2 linked regions of the Pararhizobium capsulatum DSM 1112 genome follow. The protein of the gene in region 1 interacts with the protein of each later gene in a pairwise test. Links are inferred from orthologs where the notes say so. Each region holds a gene or a part of one and is shown in the gene's direction. Other genes may lie near its edges.

What was found.
Region 2: the proteins of QO002_RS14170 (region 1) and QO002_RS01435 interact in binary tests that used the Escherichia coli proteins (3 or more experiments, as listed by UniProt). The link is inferred for Pararhizobium capsulatum DSM 1112 from one-to-one orthologs.

Annotation. Positions count from the first base shown.
Region 1 is NZ_JAUSVF010000001.1:2,908,344-2,915,756, forward strand. What follows is about bases 1,763-4,576. They hold QO002_RS14170 (sulfate/molybdate ABC transporter ATP-binding protein), read left to right. Parts: upstream 1,763-2,536; coding sequence 2,537-3,616; downstream 3,617-4,576. Other genes in these bases: cysW (sulfate ABC transporter permease subunit CysW), read left to right, coding at 1,763-2,522; QO002_RS14175 (acyltransferase family protein), read left to right, coding at 3,777-4,576. Also shown: QO002_RS14155 (sulfate ABC transporter substrate-binding protein), read left to right, coding at 1-778; sulfate ABC transporter permease subunit CysT, read left to right, coding at 785-1,642; more of cysW, read left to right, coding at 1,632-1,762; more of QO002_RS14175, read left to right, coding at 4,577-5,822; QO002_RS14180 (hypothetical protein), read right to left, coding at 5,823-5,987; QO002_RS14185 (DUF1236 domain-containing protein), read right to left, coding at 6,014-6,619; QO002_RS14190 (cation:proton antiporter domain-containing protein), read right to left, coding at 6,739-7,413. UniProt on the Escherichia coli protein: Part of the ABC transporter complex CysAWTP involved in sulfate/thiosulfate import. Responsible for energy coupling to the transport system.
Region 2 is NZ_JAUSVF010000001.1:306,565-309,563, reverse strand. It holds QO002_RS01435 (glutamate-5-semialdehyde dehydrogenase), read left to right. Parts: upstream 1-859; coding sequence 860-2,140; downstream 2,141-2,999. Other genes in the region: rsfS (ribosome silencing factor), read left to right, coding at 2,913-2,999; QO002_RS01430 (nicotinate-nucleotide adenylyltransferase), read left to right, coding at 2,177-2,761; proB (glutamate 5-kinase), read left to right, coding at 1-867. UniProt on the Escherichia coli protein: Catalyzes the NADPH-dependent reduction of L-glutamate 5-phosphate into L-glutamate 5-semialdehyde and phosphate. The product spontaneously undergoes cyclization to form 1-pyrroline-5-carboxylate.

The DNA of each region.
Region 1 (7,413 bases):
TCTCGAAGCGGACGTGGTGACACTGGCGCTTGAGGCGGATATCGATGCGATAGCCAAGGAAACCGGCAAGATCCCGGCGGACTGGAAGACGAAATTCGAAAACAACAGCGCGCCTTACACGTCAACGATCGTCTTTCTGGTGCGCAAGGGCAATCCGAAGGGCATCAAGGATTGGGGTGATCTCGTCAAGGACGACATTCAGGTCATAACGCCAAACCCCAAGACATCCGGCGGTGCCCGCTGGAACTTCCTGGCAGCCTGGGCCTGGGCCCGCGCTGCAAATGGTGGTGACGATGCCAAGGCACAGGAATATGTGACCGAACTCTTCAAGCACGTTCCGGTTCTCGATACCGGCGCACGTGGCGCAACGACAACCTTCGTCCAGCGCGGCCTCGGCGACGTGCTCCTTGCCTGGGAAAACGAAGCCTATCTTTCCCTGGAAGAGCTTGGCCCGGACAATTTCGACATCGTAACGCCATCCATTTCCATCAAGGCGGAACCGCCGGTGGCGCTGGTTGACGGCAATGTCGATGCCAAGGGCACTCGCAAGGTGGCGGAAGCTTACCTTCAGTACCTCTATTCCGACGTCGGCCAGAAAATTGCGGCGAAGCACTACTACCGCCCCTTCAAGCCGGAAGTTGCCGATCCAGCTGACATCAAGCGATTTGCGGATGTGAAGCTCGTCACTATTGACGAATTCGGTGGATGGAAGGAAGCTCAGCCAAAATATTTCGGGGATGGCGGGCTCTTTGACCAGATCTACAAGCCGGGGCAATAATTCTTAATGACCGCAAGCACAGCTAGGCGGTGGCAATTCAGACAGCCGAGCGTCATTCCGGGTTTCGGATTGGCGCTCGGCGTTACTTTGTCATGGCTCATACTCATTGTTCTCATTCCTCTTTACGGTCTCGTCTGGCGTTCAAGCGCGCTTGGTTGGCCAAAATTCTGGTCGCTGGCAACTGACGAACGCACGCTCAATGCATTGCGCATCAGCTTCGGCACGGCCTTTGCCGCCGCCGCCGTCAATGTCGTTTTCGGCGTGATCCTTGCCTGGGTACTGGTGCGCTACCGGTTTCCGGGCAAGCGCATCATTGATGCCGTCGTCGACTTGCCTTTCGCCTTGCCAACAGCCGTCGCCGGCATCGCGCTGACAACCATCTACGCGCCGAATGGCTGGATCGGCAGCCTGCTTGCTCCTCTCGGAATCAAGGTTGCCTTCACACCGATCGGCATCGTCATTGCCCTCATCTTTGTCGGTCTGCCCTTCGTCGTCAGGACGGTTCAGCCGATCATGGAGGAAATCGACAAGGAGGTGGAGGAAGCGGCTGCAACGCTTGGTGCGACCCGTTTCCAGACTATCAGCCGCGTGCTGCTGCCCGGCCTCGCACCGGCGGTTCTGACCGGCTTTGCCCTCGCCTTCGCCCGGGGCGTCGGAGAATACGGCTCGGTGATCTTCATCGCCGGCAACCTTCCCTACGTCTCGGAAATCGCGCCGCTCCTGATCGTCATCCGTCTTGAGGAATTCAACTATCCGGCAGCCACCGCGATCGCGGCGGTCATGCTGATAATTTCCTTTGCCATGCTTCTGATCATCAATCTCATCCAGGCCTGGAGCAGACGGAGGTACGGCTATGGCGCATGAGGATACCGCCATCTCCCACTACACCCACACCAGTGAGCTGGTGCGCACCGCCACGTCGGAAAGCCGTTTTGCCCGTTACGGGCTAATTGCAGTGGCGCTCTGTTTTATCGGCTTGTTCCTGCTCCTGCCGCTTGCGGCCGTCTTCACCGAAGCGTTCCGCAACGGTCCGGGCGAGTTTTTGACGGTTCTGCAGGACCCCGAGACCTTCTCCGCAATCAAGCTGACCCTCCTCGTCGCGGGCATCGCGGTGCCGCTCAACCTGGTTTTCGGCGTTGCCGCCGCCTGGGCGATCGCCAAGTACGAGTTCAAGGGCAAGGCTTTCCTGACAACCCTGATCGACCTGCCCTTCTCGGTGTCTCCGGTCATTTCAGGTCTTGTCTTCGTCCTGCTCTTCGGTTCGCACAGTCTCATCGGGCCTTGGCTGCAAAGCCACGGCATCCAGATCCTGTTTGCCGTTCCCGGCATCGTCCTGGCGACGGTTTTCGTCACCTTCCCCTTCGTTGCCCGTGAACTGATCCCGCTGATGCAGGAGCAGGGAACAGCCGATGAAGAAGCCGCCCTTTCGCTTGGTGCAAGTGGCTGGCAGACTTTCTGGTACGTGACGCTGCCCAACATCAAATGGGGCCTGCTTTACGGTGTGCTGCTCTGCAACGCCCGCGCCATGGGCGAGTTCGGCGCCGTCTCCGTGGTCTCCGGCCATATCCGCGGCCTGACCAATACGATGCCGCTGCAGGTCGAAATCCTCTATAATGAATACAGTTTCGTTGCCGCCTTTGCGGTCGCGACGCTGCTGGCGCTGCTGGCGCTCGTCACTCTCATCCTGAAGTCGCTGCTCGAAATGAAGTTCAGCGCTCAGATCGCCGCCAGCCGCCGGCACTGAAAGGTCAATCGCATATGGAAGTTCGCGTACAAAACATACGTAAGGAGTTCGGCCGTTTTCCAGCGCTGAATGACGTGTCGCTCGATATCCGCTCGGGCGAACTGATTGCGCTGCTTGGACCTTCCGGCTCAGGCAAGACGACACTGCTGCGCCTGATCGCCGGCCTTGAAAGCCCGACCGAAGGCACCGTTTATTTCGGCGACGAGGACGCTTCGAAGAAGACAGTTCAGCAGCGCAATATCGGCTTCGTGTTCCAGCACTACGCCCTCTTCAGGCACATGACCGTGCTCGACAACGTCGCCTTCGGTCTGAAAGTGCGCCCGTCCAGCCGACGTCCCCCGGCAGTCGAAATCCGCGCCCGCGCCCTGGAATTGCTCGATCTCGTGCAACTCGGCGGTCTGGAGAAGCGCTATCCGGCCCAGCTTTCCGGCGGCCAACGCCAGCGTGTCGCCCTTGCCCGCGCCATGGCCGTTGAGCCGAACGTGCTTTTGCTCGATGAACCCTTCGGCGCGCTGGACGCACAGGTGCGCAAGGAACTGCGTCGCTGGCTGCGGGAAATTCATGACCGCACCGGCCATACCACCGTCTTCGTCACCCACGATCAGGACGAGGCTCTGGAGCTCGCCGACCGCGTTGTCGTCATGAGCAAGGGCAAGATCGAACAGATCGGCACACCCGACGAAATCTACGATACCCCAAACTCGCCCTTCGTCTTCGGTTTCATCGGCCAGTCCAATATCGTCCCCGTCCGGGTCGAAAACGGACAGCTCTGGATCGAGGATCGCTCGATCGGCGTCAGTGCCGCCGGCGAACCGGATGGACCGGCCCAGCTGTACTTCCGGCCCCATGACATAGAATTGCTGGATGGATGCGGCGGATGCATTGCCGGCATCGTCACCGTCAGCCGCCGTGTCGCCGGTACCCGCCATGTCGAACTCGACATCGGTGCCGCCAACTGCAAGGTCGAGATCGAACTGCCGCCCGAAAAGGCTGCAACCGACCGGTCTCGGATCGCCTTCCGACCGACGCGCTGGCGTCTTTTCAGGGACGAAACCCAGATGCAGCGAACCACAGCCGCTCCAGCCGAGGTGTGACTTTAGGCGGCTTGGGCACGTCTTTGCATGATAGAGAAGTGCCCAACCGCTCGGTTGCTTCGACGACGGCGTCATCGCATTTCGGTTGCGTTGACGGAATCGACTTTCTGCTGCTCTATGGCGCCGAAGGTATCAATGCCGCTTCGAGTGCAGGGCCGATATGCAGTACAGACGAGAGATCGACGGGCTCAGAGCCGTCGCCGTGGTTCCGGTCATCCTGTTCCACGCAGGCCTTGAGTATTTCAGTGGCGGCTTTATCGGCGTCGATATCTTCTTCGTCATCAGTGGCTACCTGATCACCTCGATCATCATCTCCGAGCAGGAAAAGGGCGGCTTCTCGATCCTGCGCTTCTATGAACGCCGCGCCCGGCGCATCGTCCCCGTGCTGTCCTTCGTTCTTCTTTGCTGCCTGCCTTTTGCCTGGGCCTGGATGCTTCCGGCACAGATGGAAAGTTTTGGCGCAAGCCTGATCGCCGTCAGCCTTTTCGCCTCCAACGTGCTCTTCTGGCAGGAGGCGGGTTATTTCGCCCCCTCGGCAGAATTGCAGCCCCTCCTTCACACCTGGAGCCTTGCTGTCGAGGAACAATATTATGTGGTTTTTCCGCTTGCGGTGATGCTGCTGTGGCGTTTCGGACGCCCTCTGGTCATTGCGGTAATCGCAGCCGTTGCGCTTCTGAGCCTCGGGCTTGCACAATACGGCTCGGAAAACTTCGCGACAGCCAATTTCTACCTGCCGACAAGCCGCGCCTGGGAGCTGCTGACGGGCTCGCTCTGCGCCTTCCTGGTCTCGGCGGGCTACGTCCGCAACAGCAATATTCTGTCCGTCGCCGGGCTTGTCCTGATCTGCATCGGCATTTTCGCCTATGACGCAGCCACCCCCTATCCGTCCTTCTACACTGCCGTTCCCGTTATCGGTACGGCCTTCATCATCCTCTTCGGTTGGCAGGGAACATGGACGGCGACGTTGCTCTCCACACGGCCTTTCGTTGGCATCGGGCTTATCAGCTACAGCCTCTATCTCTGGCATCAGCCAATCTTCGCCTTTGCCCGTATCCGCGCCCTGACCGAACCTTCACAGACTCTCCTGATCGGATTGGCGATCCTGGCCTTTCCGCTTGCCTATTTGTCGTGGCGCTTCGTGGAGGCGCCTTTCCGCAAGGGGCCACTGCCGTTCCTGCCATCCTCTATGCACATCCTGGGAGCAACAGGTCTCCTTGCGGCGCTTTTCATCGGCGTGGGATTGGCCACGACACGCGACAACGGTCTTCAGTTTCGTCTCCCGCCCGAGGCGTTGACAGCTCTTGCGTCGCAGGAGCATCCCAATCCGATCATGGTCCGCTGCCTCTACGACAAGGGCGAAGCGAAGCTCGATCACCCCGTCAAGGACTGCCTGACGCCCGGCGCCAAGATCGTCGATACGATCCTGATCGGCGATTCCCACGCTGCTGCGATGGCGGGTGAGACCATGCGGGTTTTCGAGCATGCCGGTGCCGATCTGTACGTCATGACCCATTCCGCCTGCGTCGGCTTCTCCGGCTTCTATGTCTTCGACGCCAAGTACAAGCTGCGCTGCAACGCATTCTTCTCCGGCATCGAGGACTACATTCGCAACAGCAACGTGAAGACGGTGGTGATGCTAAGCCGTTGGACGCTCTATGTGGAGGGAACTCCGTTCGACAACGGCGAGGGAGGAATAGAGCAGCTCAAGCCCCTTTACGTCGATCTATACGACCGCCGCAATGCGCCGGCAGGCCGGGATGACCCGGAGCGCAAGGAACGCGTTCTCAAGCAATATGTCGCTGATATCGAAGACTATCTCAAACGCGGCTTCAATGTCGTGCTTGTGTATCCGATACCGGAAGCAGGCTGGGATGTTCCGGGCATCGTGGCCAAGGCGGCGCTCACCCGCTCGCCGCTCCAATTCAGCACAAGTCTAGAGCGCTATCGTCAACGCAATGAGAAAGTCATCACCGCCTTCGATGGCCTCTCTCACCCCAATCTCCGCAAGATCAAGCCTTCCGACAATCTCTGCGACAAGCCGCTGGCCGGGCGGTGCATCAACAGCCTCGACGCCGACACGATCTATTATTTCGATGACGACCATCTCTCGGACGCGGGGGCGGCTTTGATCGCACCGGCAATTCTTGATGCGGTTCAATCCTTCGGCCAGGGAGAAACGCGAGCCGACAAGCTCGCTGTGAAGTAACTACTGCGTCTTCTCCGCCGCGTTTTCTGGCGTGACAACCAAGGGATCCGGCGGATGCGTGCTGCGCGAACCACCATCCTGATCAAAATGCTGGACCACAAGGATGCTCAGGATCGAGCCGACCACGATCCCGAACACTCCGAACATAAGAATACGCGTCGTCACAGCCTGGCACTCCATCCATCCGATGACTATTCGTAGACGTAGACGACGCGGCGTGTCTGCGGATCGACCAGAACCGGACGATCATTCAGGCGCACATAGCTGTAGCGATAGTTCGGCACCTGAGCGACGGTAATGCCGTTCGGCAACGTCGTGCCGACAACCAGATCACCATCATAGGGAACGGTCGCGACCGGCGTGGTATCGATATATGTGCGAACCTCGGCGGGCGGTGCGATGATCGCGCCATCTTCCACACGGCCGATCAATTCATCGCCGGGTGCAGGCGTCGCGATGCTGCCGGTCTGCTCATAGCTCACGACAGGTACCGAGAGATCGGAGCGATGCTGCTCCACGGCAACCGGTGCGCCGTTGTAATCCATCATCAACTGCTCGGCATAGACCCAGCCGCGCATTCCGTTGACGTCGATACGGCACCAGTTTTCACCTTGGAGACATCCGTCAAGCGCTCCTGAACTACCGCGCGTCGCAATGCCGACGGCCGGGTATTCCGAACCGGGGCCGGAATAGACCGTGATGTCCGTTGCGGTGGTGGCGAGCATCTCGGCTTGGGCGAGCCCTGCCGTCAGGCCAAGCGCGGCTGCGGCAAGGATCGGTTTGAGGAGGCGGTTCATGGGTCTTCTCCTGTTGTCGTGCAATTCACGCACTCCTAACGCACGGCGGAAGCCCAAGTTCCTGCCTTTAGAGGGAGAACGCCTTGCCCGCCCTTCCCACGCAACATCGATTGCCTCCGTTAAACCTCCGTTTCGTCTGTCGTTTCGTTCATCCGTTTGCGTGCCTGCGCCATCTCGCTGACGGCTGCCCGCAGGGCCGGATGCCGGGACATGAAGACGTTGAAATCGCGGCGATCGAGGAGGAAGAGCTCGCAGAAATCGACCGCCACGACATCCGCCGTCCGCCGCCCACCAGTCAAAAGTGCCATCTCACCAAAGAAGGAACCTGCTCCCAAGCGTATTTCGCCCTTCGAGATTTGCACTTCGACCGACCCGGAGGCAATGAAATACATCGAGTCCCCCCGGTCTCCCGCCCGCAATATCCGGTCACCCGGCGAGGCCGAGTGCGGGCGGAACATCAGGAGAAGCTCTTCATGCGACGCCTCGTCGATCGACGAGAACAGCGGGAAGGTTTCGACGATGTGCTGGATTTTCATATGATGCTGGCGATCCCGCGCTTCCTGCTGCGCCTGAATGACGGCAAGCTCCGATGTGAGCGCCTCGAACCGCTTCTTCCCATGACGCGCCGACCAGACAGGAAGGGCCACCCGCAGCCGTGTCTTCATCTCCCCCGTGATCCAGAACAACAGCGGGTTGATGGTGATCGACAATATTGCTCCTGCCAGGATGAGGCTCTGACCTTCGGGCGACAGCAGGCCCAGGGAAATACCGAGGCCAGCCAGAATGAATGAAAA
Region 2 (2,999 bases), 2.6 Mb from region 1 along the record:
GACGCTATCGTGGCAGGCCAGATCCTGTTGACGCTAGGCGACACTGAAGAACGCCGCCGGTATCTCAATGCGCGCGCCACCATCAGCCAGCTTCTGAAGATCGGTGCGGTGCCGATTATCAACGAAAACGATACGGTCGCCACCTCGGAAATCCGCTATGGCGATAATGATCGTCTGGCCGCGCGCGTCGCGACCATGACGGGCGCGGATCTGCTGGTGCTGCTGTCGGATATTGACGGGCTCTATACGGCGCCGCCGCATCTCGATCCCGAAGCGCGTTTTCTCGAAACCATTCCTGCCATTACCGCCGAGATCGAGGCGATGGCGGGCGGTGCGGCCTCCGAATTGTCGCGTGGCGGCATGCGCACCAAGATCGACGCCGGCAAGATCGCAACGGTCGCCGGTTGCGCGATGATCATTGCCTCCGGCAAGACGGATCGTCCCCTGCAGGCAATCGTCGAGGGTGCGCGGTCGTCTTGGTTTGCACCTTCGGCTTTCCCCGTAACCGCGCGAAAAACCTGGATTGCGGGGCAACTGTTGCCGGCGGGCAGCATCGTGATCGATGCCGGTGCGGAAAATGCACTTGGTTCCGGCAAGAGCCTGCTTCCGGCGGGCGTGCGGCAGGTGACAGGTTCGTTCAGCCGCGGCGATACCATTGCGATCATCGGATCGGAAGGCCGCGAGATCGCGCGCGGGCTTGCCGGCTATGATGCCGATGAAGCCCGCCAGATTGCGGGCCGCAAATCGGCGGAGATTGCCGCGATTCTCGGTTATGCCGGGCGTTCGGCCATGGTTCATCGGGACGACATGGTAATGACGGCGGCCAGGCGGGAGGCCGAGCCGGAGAGGAGTGACGCACATGCTTGACGATGCACGCAAAAAAGAAATCCAAGAAATCATGGCCGTCATCGGCCGTCAGGCGCGCGCTGCCAGCCGGCCATTGGCCATCGCCTCGGCCGAGCGCAAGCATGCCGCTCTCGTCAGCATGGCAAGTGCGATCGTCGCCCGCAAGGACGAGATCCTTGCCGCCAATGCGCTTGATCTTGAAAATGCCCGTGAGACGGGTGTAGCCGCCTCCTTCCTCGATCGCCTGACACTCACGGAAAATCGTGTGCTCGACATGGCCAATGCAATCCGCGCCATTGCAGACCTGCCAGATCCGGTCGGCCATATCATTTCGGAATGGGACCGGCCGAACGGTCTGCATATCGAGCGCGTTCGCACGCCGCTCGGTGTAATCGGCGTGATCTATGAGAGTCGTCCGAATGTGACAGCCGATGCTGGCGCGCTGTGCCTGAAAGCCGGCAATGCCGTGATTCTGCGTGGCGGTTCCGACAGCCTCAATTCATCACAGGCTATCCATGCCTGCCTGGTGCAAGGCTTGAGGGATGCCGGGCTTCCAGAGCACGCGATCCAGATGGTGCCGGTGGCAGATCGCTCAGCGGTTGGTGCCATGCTGACGGGACTTGGCGGAATGATCGACGTGATCGTACCCCGTGGCGGCAAGAGCCTTGTGGCACGCGTGCAGAACGAGGCGCGGGTGCCGGTCTTTGCCCATCTTGAGGGTGTCTGCCACGTCTATGTCGATACGTCCGCTGACGTGGAGATGGCGAAGAAGATTGTCATCAATGCCAAGATGCGGCGTACCGGCATTTGCGGTGCGGCCGAGACTTTGCTGATCGATCGCGCGGCCAAGGATCGGTTTGTCATGCCGCTGCTCACGGCGCTGATTGAAGCGGGCTGCGAAATCCGAGCCTGCGAAGAACTGCGCGCCATGATGCCCGGCCTGATCGCTGCCACGGAAGAGGATTGGGCGACGGAATATCTTGATGCCATCATCTCGGTTGCGCTGGTTGATGGGGTGTCAGGCGCGATCGAGCACATATGCAAATGGTCTTCCTCCCATACGGAGGCGGTCATTGCGGAAGATCCTGACGTCGTCGAGCGGTTCTTTGCCGAGATCGATTCCGCCATCCTCGTGCACAACGCCTCGACCCAGTTCGCCGATGGCGGCGAGTTCGGTATGGGCGGCGAGATCGGCATTGCAACCGGCAAGATGCATGCCCGCGGGCCGGTCGGCGTCGAGCAGTTGACATCCTTCAAGTACCGGGTGCGCGGTAATGGTCAGGTTCGCCCCTAAGTGAATGAAACCGGCGTCAACCCTGCCTATCTGAAGATGCCGCATGTCGAGCCGGGCATGCGCGTCGGGTTGTTTGGCGGCTCCTTTAATCCGCCCCATGCCGGCCACGAGCTGGTGGCCGATATTGCGCTGCGCCGATTGAAGCTCGATCAGCTGTGGTGGATGGTGACGCCGGGCAATCCGCTGAAAAGCCGCAACCAGCTGGCGCCACTTTCCGAACGCATTGCCCTCTGCGAAAAGATTGCCCACGACCCCCGCATCAAGATTACTGCGTTCGAGCAGGCGCTGGGGCAGAGCTACACCGCGCGCACCCTGGAAAAAGTGCGACAAAAAAATCGCGGTGTGCGCTTCGTCTGGATCATGGGGGCGGACAATCTGAAGAGCTTCCATCTCTGGCAGGACTGGCAGGCGATCGCCAAGACATATCCGATCGCCGTCATCGACCGGCCGGGAGCGACCTTGGCCTATCTCTCGTCAAAAATGGCCAAAACCTTCGAGTATGCGCGGATCGACGAAGACGATGCCGCAAGCCTTGCATCGCGCGCAGCACCTGCCTGGACCTTCATCCATGGTCCACGCTCACCTTTAAGCTCCACGGCGCTCAGGGCAAAGGCGGATTAAGCAGGGCACGATTCGCCGTTGCCCTTTGCTTCAAAAACGTGGGAACAATCCATCATTTATTTCTCATGTCTTGAAACGTTAAGGCATTGATGACTACATTTGGTGTGACGGTTCGTCTGACAAAACGAGTCGTAGTGCCTGTTCTGTTCAACTGGAAAGGAAAAAGTCCCTGACAACAGCACACGCGAAGGGAAGTGTCACACGCATTTTCCCGCACAGCACGGTTCAAAGCAGCGAT